3 regions of the Paenibacillus sp. 1-18 genome follow, and region 1 is predicted to be linked to each of the others. Evidence: predicted binding sites of a transcription regulator. Region 1 holds the regulator's gene; each other region holds the start of a gene.
What was found. Region 1 encodes Rex, which represses fermentation and respiration genes when NADH is low (regulators of the CRP and FNR family bind a similar motif). Its sites were predicted from a motif close to TTGTGAAATATTTCACAA; they were not measured.

Region 1 (5,247 bases):
TGGCCGCCTGCATGCCCCACAATACACTGGTCACATTAATGTGAAACAGCTTGTCAAAATCAGCCAGCGTAACATCATCCAATAGCTTGGAAGGAGCAATCCCAGCATTATTCACGATAACATCAAAGCCACCGAGTTTCTCAGCTGTCTCCTGTACGGCGGCGAAAACCTGATCCCGGACGGAGACATCAACTTTAAGCGCAAGCGAGTGCCCTCCTGCCTTTGCGATCTCTCGAGCAACACTTTGAGCTGTACTTTCATTTAAATCCACGACTGCAACGGCAAAGCCATCTTGACTCAGCCGTAAAGCGATAGCCCGACCAATCCCTTGACCTCCACCTGTTACCAATGCAACTTTCCCATCCATTTTTCCCATGTTCATGAATCTCCTTTTGCGTATAAGTAGTCATGATAACATAGCCACGAAATTATGGCTTACGTTAGTCAATATCTATAATTGAACCATTTTTAGGAAAAAAACATTATGAGATATGTAATAGACTTCACTTTATACCTGTTTAAGGTAAATGAACAACATGTAATCCAAACTTTTAAAATTACATATGAAGGTACTGCACAGGCGGATACGGTTTTATACTCAAATAGTTATGCTATGATAAATCCTAATCAAACATAAAATCAAAAAGACGTAAATACGAATTCATCGTATTTACGTCTTTTTTTTAACTTTCAATCATTCCAAGATATATAAACGGAGTTTAAAAGTTACCTTTTGCGCCACTCCGCAGGGGATGATGCTTTCCATCGGCCGCCTCCAGATTTCTCGAATAAGCCTATGTCAGAGGAGAAATCCGGGAACAAGATTGACAGATGTAAAACCCAAAACGGAGATAAGCGCGGCGTCCGTTCCCTCCTACCTCAACTCCCTGGTGTTTGGAGTGACTCCATGGCGGTCAGCCATCTGAGTGGGCCATTTGAATCTGAAGAAGCGGAGCGTTCGCCTTTGCCGCCGGATTTTCCCCATAAGAATCTAATCGAAAAAAATCCGGCGGCAACAGCGATCGTAAGATCAAATGGACTACGCAGCGCTCCCAGGCACTCCTACCCCTTCAAACCATCATCAGCCACTCCCCACATCACTCTAGTAGTTAGGCAATGTATACTTTACCCCCGTCGATCCCCCATCTGAGAAACGGTAAAAGGTATAGTTATGATGACTTCCATCATTGTAAAACAGCTGCCAAACATATTCGCCATTGAACACACTCGGCTGGAGACTCACAATCTCTGCATCTGGAAGCTGCTGCTGAATGATTGCCTTCATTTTTTCCTCGTCGACTCCGTTTTTCAATAGCTCGGTATGGATACCGCTATTATCTGCGGCAGGTACATTAGGCTGTCCCTCCACTTTTTGAAAGGGAACCCACACCATTATATTTTCATTTTGGGCATTTTTCCCTTGAACTACCCAATATACCTGACTCCATACTGACTTCCATGTACGAGTCGTGCTGACCAGACCACCCGATTGCTTGGCCTTTATGATAGCGGCATTTCTCTCAGCCACCTGGTCTTGCGTAACATAAGAATAATACCAGAACATGCTGACCAGGATCAGTATCACGGCCAAAACGGCGACCGCTATCCATTTTTTCTTATTTTTCAAACCTGTGCTTCCTCTCTAAGGGGATGTGACACCTGAATTAGCGCGACAGCAGCCCTTCAAAGGCGGCTTGTGCCTCATGTTTGATACGTTCCTCGTCCATAGTCAGGCACTCACCGTTTTTCACGACCTGACGACCATCAACCCACACATGAGCCACATCTTTGGCGCTTGCGGAGTATACGGCATGGGAAATGAGGTCTGTACGCGGCAAGAAGTGCGCCTGATTCAGATCTAATGCGATAAAGTCAGCCTTGTTGCCTGCTGCCAGTACTCCTACCTCTTTTAAACCAATCGACTTCGCGCCGTATTCTGTTGCCAGACGCAGCGCTTCACTCGCAGGAACTGCCGTAGGATCACCGGATACTCCCTTGTGAATGAGCGCAGCCAGACGCATTTCCTCAAACATATCCAGATTATTATTGCTGGCAGGACCATCTGTTCCGAGGGAAACAGTAACCCCTGCACGCAGCAGTTCAGGCACTCTTGCTACACCACTTGCCAGCTTAAGGTTGCTGCCCGGATTATGCGAAATCGCTACACCACGTTCAGCCAGCAAAGCTATTTCTTCATCGTTCAAATGAACGGCATGAGCAACAAGTGAAGGACGGGAGAAAAAGCCGAGCTTATCCAAATGTGCAACTGGACGCAAGCCATAATCACGTACGTTTTGCTCAACTTCTGCAAGAGTCTCGGACATGTGTGTGTGCAGCGGTAAATCCAAATCATGCGCAGCCTGTACAAATTTTTCGATAAACGCAGGCGGGCATGTGTAAGGCGCATGCGGAGACATCATCGTTGTAATACGACCATCTGCCTTACCATGCCAGTTACGTGCAAAAGTCACAGCCTCAGCCAGCTTGATTCGCTGCTCCTCCTCAGAGCATAATCCAATCGCCCCACGCATCAGACTCGCACGAATGCCTGATTCTTCAGCTATACGAGCCACCTCATCCATATGATCATACATGTCCAGGAAGGTCGTCGTACCGCCTTTCAGCATTTCCAGCACAGACAAGGAAGTACCCCAGTACACATCTGAAGATGTGAACTTAGCTTCCATCGGCCACATTTTCTCCTGAAGCCATACTTGAAGTGCCAAATCATCACCATACCCACGCAGCAATGACATCGCCGCATGACCATGAGTGTTAATCAGACCTGGCAAAAAGAGCAAGCCTTTACCGTCAAAAGCGTCTGTCTCTTCCTCTCCCGCAGGCAAAGTCTCGCCAATGTAAGTAATCCGGCTATCCTCCACAATCATATAGCCATGGATTACTCCGACTTCCGGTCCGTTTACGGCAAAGGAGCCGTTTTTAATTATCCATTTATTCACCGTCATATTGCAATTCTTCCTTTCCATCCTCTAAATAATAAGCGAGGCTAAGCAAATCGGTTGTAAAATCTGTGGTATGTACCCGGATGTTGTCCGGGGTTTTCAGAATGATCGGTGCAAAGTTCAAGATCGCTTCAATACCACTCTCAATAAGTTTGTCAGCCACGTGTTGCGCTTCGAAATCCGGTACGGTAATAATCCCGATCCGAATATTTTTTTCTTTTATGGTCGCTTCCAATTGATCCATTGGCTGAACGATCAACGTATTGATCATCGTCCCCGTCTTCTCTGGAACCGCATCAAATACCGCTACAATTTTCATATTATCTTTTAAGTAAGCATTATAATTCGAAAGCGCTTGACCCAGATTACCAGCTCCGACCAATACGACGTTGATTTGCTGATCAATTTTCAGAATATGACGTATTTTTTCAATAAGATAAGTAACATCATAACCGATACCCTTTCGGCCAAAATCTCCAAAATATGCAAGATCCTTGCGAATTTGAGCCGGATTCAAGTTCAGTCTTTGTCCCAGCTCCTGGGAAGAGACCGTGGCCACCTCCCTTTTGTGCAGTGCATTCAGATAACGTAAATATACGGGTAACCTCCGCACAACTGCCTCTGAAATTTTATCTGATTTCATACTTGCTCCCCCTAATTGTAACGGACATGTTTAAGTATCCGTCCATTATGCCTCAGTCTCCGGGGCGGATTGGAGCCATTCAGAGATGCGGGGCACCATTTGCTCCGTCGGCATATGCTCCATTTTTGGTCCCGGTAACGAGTACAAAAAGTGCTTTCCGTAATAGGATTCGATTACACGTGTATCGTATACGATGACGACCCCGTGGTCGCTCGCTGTACGTACCAAACGCCCAAATCCCTGTTTAAAGCGAATGACCGCCTGTGGAACAGACAGCTTCATAAATGGATTTTTCTTTTGCTGCTGAAGCAGCTCGCTTTTCGCCTCCAGCAACGGGTGATTTGGCGGTTGAAACGGCAGCCGGACAATTGCCAAGCAAGTCAGCGCCTTGCCTGGAATATCGACACCTTCCCAGAAGCTGCTGGTTCCCAGCAATACAGAAGCTTTGGCCTCCTGAAAACGCCGGGTCAGCTTGCTGCGGCTCCCACTGTCTACACCCTGTCCCAGCACAGTGATATCACTGGAAGATAATGCCTCTTTGAGTGGCTCGTACACCTGCCGGAGCATCCGGTACGAGGTAAATAAAACGAGCATTCTCCCCCCGGTCGCCTGAGCAGTCGAGCCTAGCGAGCTAACGAGCATATTTACAAAATGTGCATCTCCAACACTTCCCTTTACACTCGGGAAATCCCGGGGAATGACCAGCAACACCTGATCCCTGTAGTTAAAGGGCGACGGGAGCTGCGAAGTCATAAGCCGCCCCTCTTCTGCAGCTTCCTGCAAACCGAGCTGATCGGTCATGTACTGAAACGACTTATCTACCGATAAGGTAGCTGAGGTCAGAATAATGCTTCTTTTTTTGTCAAAAAACATTTCTTTCAGCTGGCGGCTCACATCTACAGGCACTGCATAAAATTGCAGTGATTTACTGCGAAATTGCCCGCTTGCCTCAAGCCAGTAGACGGTCGTTTCATCATCAAGACGCATAAAGAAGCGCAAATTTTCCTTCACACCCGCCAAATCCTTGAGCAGTCCCGTGATATCGGTAATGAGGCTGTCAGCCGCATAATCGTCATGTTCTTCCTTTACGTCCAGCATCAGCTTATCGCCCTTGCGCAAAATTTCGCTTAGCGTAACATTTAGCTGATTTTCCAGCGCAGCCGCTTGATCCCACTTGGCAGGCTTGGCCGACGGCTTGAGACGGGAAGAAAACTGCCCCGTTTCACCCGGTGTCGCATCACTTCGCTCCGGCAGCATACCAAATAGCTTGTCGCTTAACAAATCCCATGTCTCTTTGACCTCCAGCACAAGTGGATATACCTGGTCGATGATCGAAGCCCAATCTGCTGACTTCTCATGACCGGACTTTACCAACTGCTGACGCAATGAAGGCAGCTGTCCATTCTTGCTGTCTTTGAACAGCCGGGTCAGCGTATGAACGAGTGTGAAATATTTCATATGCATGCCCAGATGCTTACCAGCAACTTCCTCCAGATGGTGTGCTTCATCAATGACCAGATGCTCATAGCTTGGCAATAGCTGATGACTAGCCTTGACATCCGTAAACAGCTTGGAGTGATTCGTTATAACCACATCCGCTGTTCCGGCCTCATGACGTGCACGATGATAAAAGCATTTACG
Region 2 (5,247 bases), on a different contig from region 1:
TACCGGGCAGCATCAGGTCCGTAACTTTGGCTTTCAGCTCATACGTTCCCCGATCATTCCATACGGTAACCAGATCCCCATCCACGATGTCTCTTGTCTGAGCATCCTCCGGGTGAATTTGTAGCAAAGGCTCCCGCTCCAATCGCTGATGCTTGGGCAAGTTGGCGAAGGTGGAATTCAGAAAATTATGGTTTGGCGGCGAAATAAACATCAGTGGAAACCGCTCGCCCGCTTGTGGTCGCTGCTCTCCATCATACCCTTCGATCAGCGGCACATACGTAGGCATCGCAGGCAGACCCATTTGCTTCATCCGTTCCGAATACAGCTCAATTTTGCCCGAAGGCGTGGTTAGCTGATCCAAATAGGTAGCTTTGGGCGTCATGTCCAGCTTTACAAAGGGTGATGCTTGCAAGGCTTCTAAAGTTACACCCTTAAGATAAGGATTCGTTGGGTTATCCAGCGCGCTCGCGATCATGTCCTCTTCACTTTCCGTAAATGCAGCTTCATCAAAGCCCATGGCTCGTCCGAGCAGGCTAAACAGCTCATAGTTGCTTTTGCTTTCTCCGAGCGGAGCAATGACTGGCTTCTGCATCTGGATATAGTGATGCCAGTAGGATTTGTACAGGTCTGTACCTTCAAAAGAAGACGATGCAGGCAGCACGATATCGGCATAGCGGGCCGTATCGGTCAGAAACAGGTCATGCACGACCGTGAATAGATCCTCCCGTTCAAACCCCTGCGTCACCCGTTTCGCATCCGGTGCTACGACCACCGGATTGCTGCAATATACGAACAGCGCCTTGATGGGCTCATCCTTTTGCAGCAATGCTTCTCCGATCCGGTTCATGTTGATCACCCGGGCATCCGGGTTCCGGCGCAGATCAGGACGCGCAAGATTGGTGCCGTTCAATTTGGCATAAGCGCCATTGGAGCGTGAAGCGCCCCCTCCATGCTTGAGCCATTGTCCAGTGAGCGCGGGCAAGCATGTTACCGCACGTACATTCATGCCGCCATTATCATGATGCTGTACGCCGTTGCCGATATTGATATACGCCGCTCGCGCCTGTCCGTACATCTCCGCTAGGCGGATAATATCCGCTGCGGGTACACCCGTGATACGCGCTACCCGCTCTGGGGTGTACGCCTTAACATGCTCGCGCAGCTCCTCATGACCTACCGTGTAGCGGTGCAAAAATTCGTCGTCCGTTAGCCCTTGCTCGAACAGCACGTTCATCATTCCCAGCGCGAGCGCCGTATCCGTCCCTGGATATAAAGGAATGAACCAATCCGCCCATTGCGCCGTCCGGTTACGATGAACATCAATAACAACCACCTTGGCACCTTTTTTACGTGCCTTCTCGGCCAATACGACCTGATGCATGTTCGTGCTGATGACATTTCCACCCCATACAATAATGAGGTCTGCATCCTCTGTGTCCTCCGGGCTGGTTCCCCCTTTAAAACCCATGACAGATGCCCAGCCTTCATTCCCAGCTACGCTGCAAATCGTCTGGTCTAGCTGGCTAGAGCCCAGCGCATTAAAAAAACGGCGATCCATCCCATCCACACTCAATACGCCCATATTGCCATAAAAGCTGTAGGGGAGAATTGATTCCGGGCCGTCCGTACGAATCAACTCCTTGAACCGGCCTGTAATGGTATCGACTGCCTCCTCCCAGCTAATTCGTTCAAACTTTCCTTCTCCCTTGGGGCCTACACGCTTCAGCGGATAGAGCACCCGATCAGGGTCATATACCCGCTCCGTCATATTACGAACTTTATTACAAATGGCCCCTTTTGTAATGGGATGATCCGGGTTGCCAGTCACCTTGACAATTTTTCCATTTTCCTTGTGAAGCAGGAGCCCACACGTATCTGGGCAATCTAGCGGGCACACAGCCGGAAAAATACCATTGGCACGCTCCGTCATCTGCTGCCCCCTTTGCAAGTCTGGTTGAAGCGTAGCCTCAGGAGGCGCGCTGTTGCGATGATCCATGTGTTGATGCTCCTTTCCATTACTGTTTCCAAAAATCACACTGCTCTTATCATATCTACAGCTATGACCTATGGCAAGAGAAGGTTTTGTCATGCAGCTTCTGATCAAAAAGCCAAAAAATCCGCCTGCTGCATAGAGCAAAACGGATTTTTGCAAAATCACAATTATTTTTTTAGAGCCCTGTTTCATCTTTACTTGGCAGGGGTAAAAAAGATCAAGGCATTAGGGACGAGAGCACACTCATCCTCCATGCCAAATCATGGACCACTCCCAAAAAAATCCGCCATGATAGGTTTCGTTCCCCCGGACCTGTCATGGCGGATTTACTTGGTTCGATTCTGTTAAGAGTAACGAATCAAATGCGATCACTCAGCTGATTTGGAGCAATCGGAGCAGCAGCTTGAGTTCCGCTTATTGGATGTGCATCGGCATGCGGCTTTTTCAAATAGGCTAACCAATAAGCCCCAGCCACAAACAGACTTCCTCCAACCAAATTTCCCAACCAAACCGGAATAAAGTTCATGATATAATCTGCCCATGAAAAATGGCCTGCAAAGATAGCTGCCGGAATGAGGAACATATTGGCCACAACGTGCTGGAAGCCAATAGCAACAAAGGACATTGTAGGGAACCAAATCCCCATAATTTTTCCACCTGTTGAATCCGTGCTATATGCCAGCCATACAGCCAGTGCTACTAGCCAGTTACATCCAATACCAGATATAAACGATTGCAAAAAGCTTTCATGCAGTTTATGACCTGCCATATCCACCACTTTCTCCAAATAAGGACCTGCCTCTGTCAGACCCAGCACATGACCGAAAAAAAATGCAACAAATAACGCACCTGCAAAATTACTGAGCGTAATAATCACCAGATTACGAAGCATGGCCCCAGTCTTAATCCGTCCTGCCCATCTCGCCAAAGGGACAGCCATCATATTACCAGTCAGCAATTCTCCGCCAGCGATCAATACTAATATCAGCCCTACAGGGAACACGGAAGCCCCTATAAAGGTAGCAATACTCCCCCATTCCTTAGGCGCGCTTGCAATAACCCGTATATCCAGCAAGAACCCGAGTGCAATAAATGCACCTGCCAAAAATCCCAATACCACCGACACAGTCCACGGGTTGTTCGCTTTGGCCACTCCTGTTTCCACCGTCTTTTCGGCGATTTGCCCCGGTTTATAGCTTGCCATATGTCCCCGCTCCTTTAACATCTTTTTATTCAAATATTCTTCTCTCATATTTTATTTAAAATCAGTGATTTTGTTTGTGAAAAAAATCACTTTCTTAGTTATAAAAAAACAGCCCTTGGAAAAAGGACTGTCTTTCTGTATTATTGCATCTACTGCGCTACTACGCGCTTTACATTTAATTGTATTCTTCCTTTTCAACTGCTCTCAAGAACCAAATAACTCCGCCGAGGCCGATTACCGCCACAGCTACAAGAAAAAGGATATAAAACAAACCCATTATCTACTTACCCCCTAATCCTTATGCTCTCTATATTGTACTATAAGGATTCGTTCATACGTCTTAGATTGTTGACAAACTTATGAACAATGTCACAGACAAATCAAATTATACGGTAACTGGTTTTCGTTCAGCCAACGAAGGCAATGCTTGCAGCCCTGCTGCATTCAAGAAATTCCAAGGCTTGTTATAATGCGGCTGGAAGAAGAAATCGACAAAGGCCAGCTGGTCAATGGTCATATGATTTTGAATGGCCACAGATAGCGTATTAATAGATTGAGTCAAATCCACCTTCGACATAATTTGAGCGCCAACAATTCTCCGTGTCTCCTGCTCATATACCACTTTCAGCAGCACCTTTTCAGAGGTTGGCATAAATTCAGGCCGATAGCTGTCCTCAATGGTTACGGCCTCAATATTCATTCCTTCGTCTGCTGCCGCCGCTTCCGTCAGACCTGTTCCTGCAATATTGTCTTCATAAATTTTGATACCCGAAGTTCCTTGTGTTCCCATGTAGGCAATGGTCGGTTGTACCAGATTGCGTGCCACCAGCGTACCCATACGAACCGCGTTCGTTGCCAGTGGGATATAAGCCGTTTTGCCTGTGGGGTTGTAGCGAATTGCACAGCTATCACCTGCTGCAAACACGTCCGGGCAGCTACTTTGCATATAATTGTCTACAATGATCGCACCGTTAGGCATCATATCTACCTGACCTTTGAGCAAATCTGTTTGAGGACGGAATCCGATGCAAAGAATAACAAGCTCTGTTTCATATTCTCCTTGAGAGGTCACGACTTTACTCACCTTGCCATTCGTCCCCTCAAACCGACTCACGGTTTCGCCCAGTACCAGCTTGATGCCGTGTTCTTTCAGAGAATTTTCAATCCGGTCTGTATACTCGTGGTCCAAATATTTATTCAATATACGATCAGCGCTGTCGATCAGCGTTACGTTTTTACCGTTCATTTGGAAAGCTTCCACCAGCTCAACACCGATGTAGCCGGCTCCGACAACTGTGATGTTCTGTACATGCTTGGCTTTCTCAATAATTTCATTCGAATGATTATAGTTTTTACAGAGCAAAATATGATCAAGCTCAATGCCTTCCAGCTTCGGAATAATAGGCCAAGAGCCTGTCGTTACAATCAATTTATCAAATGTGTCCGTAAATTCTTCACCTGTTTGGAGATTACGTGCACGCAGCGTTTTGCCTGCTGTATCTACATTCGTTACCTCATGAAGCATCTTGGTCACTACACCCATGTCAGCCAGCTGATCCGGGGATGAATAAAACAATCCGTGCGGGTCCTTGACGACACCACCTACGTACAGTGCAATACCACAAGATAAAAATGAAATATTATCATTACGCTCGTAAACGGTAATTTCAGCTTCTGGATAACATTTAGCTGTGTTGACGATAGCTGCCGTGCCTGCGTGTGTACATCCGATAACTGCTACTTTCATGTTAAATTCCTCCTTGGTGTGTGGGCAACATTATATAATAATTGTGAATTGTTTCACGTAACCAAATTGTTTCTTGTGATTTTTTTCACTTCATGCACTCATTATAGTGTGATATTTTTCACATTACAATAGCTTTTTATGATATTCACAATTTGTCCACAATTAAAAAAATCAAGGATGCACATAGCCTGTCATTTGATGAGGCAACTTAATGCTTTATATAGTTTTCCCTGTATGACCCTGATTATGCCTTTAAATCAACTTTCAAAAGAAGCAGCGACCATCCAGTAAATGTGATATATA
Region 3 (5,247 bases), on a different contig from region 1:
TGTCACGATAAGCTCTATAATGAAATAGACCGACAGGCGGAATACCAAGAGATTCCGCCTGTTTTTTTATTTAACGATTTAGACATATACCTGTCGCTTTTGTTGTTGTATAATCAGCTTTGGTCACGGCAACTTTATCGGAGCAGGTATTTAATTTAAGAAGAAAGTGTTTTCTTTCGGGATAAAGTATGCTAAAATGATATATACTAACAAAAGGAAAGTTTTATCAAACCGAAATGCAAAAGAAGGTGAAAAATTTGGAGGGTCAACCGCAATTTACAAAAATGTGTCCGCGTTTTGAAACCGCCTTTTCATGTTTGGGAAAGCGCTGGAACGGATTGATTATACAATCCATGATGAGCGGCCCCAAGCGGTTTAAGGATATTTCCAATCTGATTCCCACAATGAGTGATAAAATGTTATCAGAGCGGATGAAAGATCTGGAAAATGAAGGGATTCTTACTCGTCATGTATACCCGGAAACTCCTGTCCGTATTGAATACGAGCTTACTACCAAAGGTCGTGCACTGCAACCGGTAATGGAGCAGATTCAATTTTGGGCTGAGGAATGGATTAGATGAGCACCAAACTAAATAAGCGTTTTTCATAGCAAAACAGCCTTTTTCTAGAAAAAGGCTGTTTTTATTGTGTGCAAGCTATAGTACACTTAATAGCTTTTGGCGCGTCCCGCAATTGAAAATAATCCGGCTACCGTGCGGCGTGGAATACGAGTTTGAATATCAAGTGCGGCTGTACGGAATGTACCTAGGCAGGAATGGCACAGCCTTCCTGCATAAATGGAGGATTGGCAGGACTCGCAAGGATAATCAAGCTGGTTGTATGTGGAGGGAAACTTGCCTGCTCTTACCCAGTCTGTAAGCAATTTCATAGGTGTCCCGGTTGCATTACTAAGTTGACGGGTGTGCGTAGCAGGGTGCTTCCACAAATAGTTGGAGCAGCGGTCAAAGAAAACATTTTCTTCTTGGATACAAGCATTGCACAGGTTTCTAAGATTCTGACGGAAAACCGAACCGCATTTTGGGCAATTAGAAGTATGTATCTCCATAGAAACCAGTCCTTTGTATCAAAATGTAGTAAATTTTTTAAAAAATATTAGTTACATATTACTATGACTTTATACCTATATCAATCTTTATTTATCAGTGGCTGACCCTTAAGTGTATGCAAAACTCTTTATTGACATGACCTTATTACTTATGTATTATTACTTACATAAAGTTACTTATTGAAAAAAATAAACCGATGAATGATAAGGGAATTTTATATGACACCAGCTTTATTTTTGGCCCACGGGTCACCGATGCTTGCTATTGAACAGACCGACTATACTGCTTTTTTAGAGAGATTAGGGAAGAATATTCGACCCAAGGCTATTGTTATTTTCACTGCCCATTGGGAGACGCAGGCACTGACAATCAGCTCGACGGATGACGTATATGATACAATTTATGACTTTGGCGGATTCCCGCCGGAGCTGTATGCGGTGAAGTATCCTGCACATGGTTCGGTGGAACTGGCAAATAAGCTGAAAGAATTATACGAACAAAAGGGCATTGAAGTACAAACAGACCAAGTAAGAGGCCTGGATCATGGGGCCTGGACACTATTGCATCGTATGTATCCTGAGGCGGACGTCCCGGTCGTTCAAATTTCTGTAAATCCGTATCTCTCGCCCAAGGCACAATATGCCATTGGTGAAGTACTGCGCAGGCTCGGAGAACAGGATATTCTGGTCATTGGCAGTGGTGTAACTGTCCATAACCTGCGTATCGTCAAATGGGGAGAAACGAAAACAGAGCCTTGGGCCATTGATTTTGATGACTGGGTTATAGACAAGGTACAAAATGGGGATATAGAAGCTTTGGATCGTTATGAAAGTGAAGCACCGTATGCCCATCAAGCGGTACCAAGAGCAGAGCATTTTGTGCCTTTGTTTATTGCAATGGGGAGTGGAAATCCAGCGAACAAGGCCAAGGTCATCCACAGAAGCTATGAGATGGGTAATCTAAGTTACCTGTGCTTTCAGTTCTAAAGGTAGGATGGATCATGGAGGCACATCGCTAGTTGCTTTTTGGGGAGAATAGGAAATAAAATAAGGGAGTGTTTTATAGCCAAAATGGCATAGAACACTCCCGTTTGCATTAGAAAAGATTAATTAAATCCGGCAAATCTCACGTGGACACAATTCACAGTGACACACGCCTTGCAGCATTTCCAAATCCTTGACAACAATCATACCGTTATCATATTCAACTGCATTTTTCTTACGCAGGTCGCTTAGCATCCGGTTTACACTTTCCCGGGTAGCACCGATCATATTGGAAAGGTCAGTATGCGTAATTTTTTTATGAATCAGGATATAATCACCGTGAGGCTCACCATAGGTGTTGCATAATCGAATAAGTGTTGAGCAAAGAGCTCCAGGCTTACCGTACATCATCAGATCGCGGAACTTGGTCTGAGTAATGCGGTGATGCGACCCCATCCATTTCATAAAGTCAATAGCAAAATCACAATGCTGACAAATGAGCAGCTCCAGGTCTGTATGATCAATTACACCAATATCGCTGTCTTCCAGAACCTCAGCAGAAAAGGAATGCTTAGTGCCGAAAAATGGATCAGCTTGACCCACTAGATCGCCACTTTGGTACATATATAGAATAAGTTCCTTACCCTCATCCGTTGTTTTCGTTACTTTCACGCGTCCGCGTTTGATATAAAACAGCTTATCCGCTGCATCTCCTTCCCAGAACAGATGCGAACTTTCTGGCATAACTCGATCTTTCATCATCACTTGCAGCCGGTTGAAGCTGGCCTCCGAGAAGCAACAGGTGTTACCGCGAGCTTCCATTACGTTAGTAGGGTTTCTCATCGTCCATTTCCCCTTTGGTTCCTATGTTTTTTATCTGCAACTTGATCAATTCAAATTCATTATATACCTGCGCTATGAGTTTTTGGGGCAAGAAGAGGGGGTAAAAGTGGCAGAATTTCAAACTTTGTGATTTAATTCACTTCATCAAATAAAATTTTAAATAGATTGTGAAAAAAATCACAAAATATCTTGGAAAGCTGTGTTACGATCAGTGCGTGAACAAGAGATATACACGAGATAACAGGAGGATGAGGGAAATGGCTGTTAAAAACGAGGTTATCCAAAAAGAGCAAAGCGCAGAGCAGTATATTCAAACGTTGATTGACCGGGCGAACCGGGCACAGCAAGCTTTTATGAGTATGAATCAGGAACAGATTGATGAAATCGTACAAGCAATGGCACTCGCAGGGATGGATAAACATATGCATCTGGCGAAGCTGGCTGTTGAAGAAACAGGACGCGGTGTGTATGAGGACAAAATTACCAAAAACATGTTTGCAACAGAATATGTCTATCACAGCATTAAAAATGAAAAAACCGTCGGTGTCATTGAAGATAATGATTTTGACAGTTTTCAAAAGATAGCTGAGCCAGTCGGCATCATTATGGGGATCACTCCAGTGACAAACCCGACTTCGACTACCATGTTCAAAGCGTTGATTGCCATTAAAACACGTAACCCAATCATTTTCGGTTTCCACCCATCCGCTCAATCGTGTAGTGCGGAAGCAGCTCGTGTCTTGCTTGAAGCAGCCGTTAAACATGGGGCTCCGGCTGATTGCATTCAATGGATTGAAGCTCCTTCGATGGATAAGACAAATTCACTTATGAATCACCCTGATGTGGCGCTGATTCTGGCAACTGGTGGATCGGGCATGGTTAAGGCGGCATATAGCTGCGGTAAACCTGCTCTGGGCGTAGGTCCTGGTAACGTGCCTTGCTTCATTGAAAAGACAGCGGACATCAAGCAGGCTGTGAACGATCTGATCCTCTCCAAATCTTTTGATAACGGTATGATCTGTGCTTCCGAGCAAGCGGTTATTATCGAAGAGCCAATCTTCGAGCAAGTGAAAAAATTGATGATCGCTAACGGTTGCTATTTTGTAAATAAAGAAGAAGCAGCTAAGCTCACCCAAGGAGCTATGAATGTAGAAAAATGTGCAGTGAACCCGGCTATCGTCGGACAGTCCGCTGTAAAAATTGCTGAAATGAGCGGTATCACCGTACCTGCAGGAACCAAAATTTTGGTCGCTGAAATTGAAGGGGTGGGAACAAAATTCCCATTGTCCGCGGAAAAACTGAGTCCCGTATTGGCTTGTTATAAAGTTAAAAATGCTGAACAAGGTATTCAACGCGCTGCTGAAGTCGTGGAATTCGGGGGTATGGGCCACTCGTCCGCTATTCACTCGAACGATGAGGACGTTATCGCCCGCTTCGCAAACCGTTTGCAAACAGGCCGTATCATTGTAAATGCACCTTCCACGCATGGTGCGATTGGTGACCTCTACAACACCAACCTTCCATCGTTGACGCTCGGTTGCGGTTCCTACGGACGTAACTCAACTTCGTCGAACGTATCGGCAGTCAATTTGATTAACGTGAAAAGGGTGGCGAAGCGGACGGTGAGTATGCAATGGTTCAAAGTACCTTCCAAAATTTATTTTGAAAAAAATTCGACTCAATATCTTGCTAAAATGCCTGATATCACACGTGTAGCCATTGTCACGGACCCTATGATGGTGAAACTCGGCTATGTGGATCGTGTCATTCATTATTTGCACCAACGCCAAACACCAGTAGCTATTGAAGTTTTCTCTGAAGTAGAGCCAGATCCATCGACAGTTACGGTAGAACGTGGTACTGAAATGATGAGACGTTTCCAACCGGATTGTATTATCGCACTGGGCGGCGGCTCCCCAATGGATGCAGCTAAGGGCATGTGGCTGTTCTATGAATATCCAGATACAGATTTCAATAACCTGAAACAAAAATTCATGGATATTCGCAAACGGATTTACAAATACCCACGTCTGGGCCAAAAAGCACAATTTGTAGCTATTCCTACAACTTCGGGTACAGGTTCGGAAGTTACTTCTTTCGCGGTAATTACAGACAAAAACCTGGGCAACACCAAGTACCCGCTGGCTGACTATGAGCTGACTCCTGATGTGGCAATTATTGACCCTGTGTTTGTATATTCGTTACCTAAAACAGCTGTAGCGGATACAGGTATGGATGTTTTGACACACGCCATTGAGGCCTATGTGTCCGTAATGGCAAATGACTACACAGACGGTCTGGCCATTAAAGCCATTCAACTGGTGTTCCAGTATCTGGAGCAGTCGGCTCTGACC

Region 2: L693_RS0109160 (formate/nitrite transporter family protein) is a predicted target of Rex. The motif match lies at 3,272-3,289, and genes of this name have one in related genera.
Region 3: adhE (bifunctional acetaldehyde-CoA/alcohol dehydrogenase) is a predicted target of Rex. The motif match lies at 3,059-3,076, and genes of this name have one in related genera.

The regions. Positions count from the first base shown of each region.
Region 1 is NZ_ASSB01000293.1:21,489-26,735, forward strand. It holds gene L693_RS0118315 ((S)-acetoin forming diacetyl reductase) at 1-376, opposite strand, end outside; gene L693_RS0118325 (cell wall elongation regulator TseB-like domain-containing protein) at 1,103-1,627, opposite strand; gene L693_RS0118330 (amidohydrolase) at 1,665-2,966, opposite strand; gene L693_RS0118335 (redox-sensing transcriptional repressor Rex) at 2,953-3,606, opposite strand; gene dinG (ATP-dependent DNA helicase DinG) at 3,652-5,247, opposite strand, start outside.
Region 2 is NZ_ASSB01000137.1:6,913-12,159, reverse strand. It holds gene L693_RS0109170 (molybdopterin-containing oxidoreductase family protein) at 1-1,996, opposite strand, end outside; gene L693_RS0109165 (hypothetical protein) at 1,988-2,341, shown strand; gene L693_RS0109160 (formate/nitrite transporter family protein) at 2,352-3,197, opposite strand; gene L693_RS0109150 (FAD-dependent oxidoreductase) at 3,583-4,944, opposite strand.
Region 3 is NZ_ASSB01000348.1:20,401-25,647, reverse strand. It holds gene L693_RS0123150 (winged helix-turn-helix transcriptional regulator) at 237-581, shown strand; gene L693_RS29580 (hypothetical protein) at 668-1,066, opposite strand; gene L693_RS0123145 (DODA-type extradiol aromatic ring-opening family dioxygenase) at 1,286-2,053, shown strand; gene L693_RS0123140 (Crp/Fnr family transcriptional regulator) at 2,177-2,893, opposite strand; gene adhE (bifunctional acetaldehyde-CoA/alcohol dehydrogenase) at 3,151-5,247, shown strand, end outside.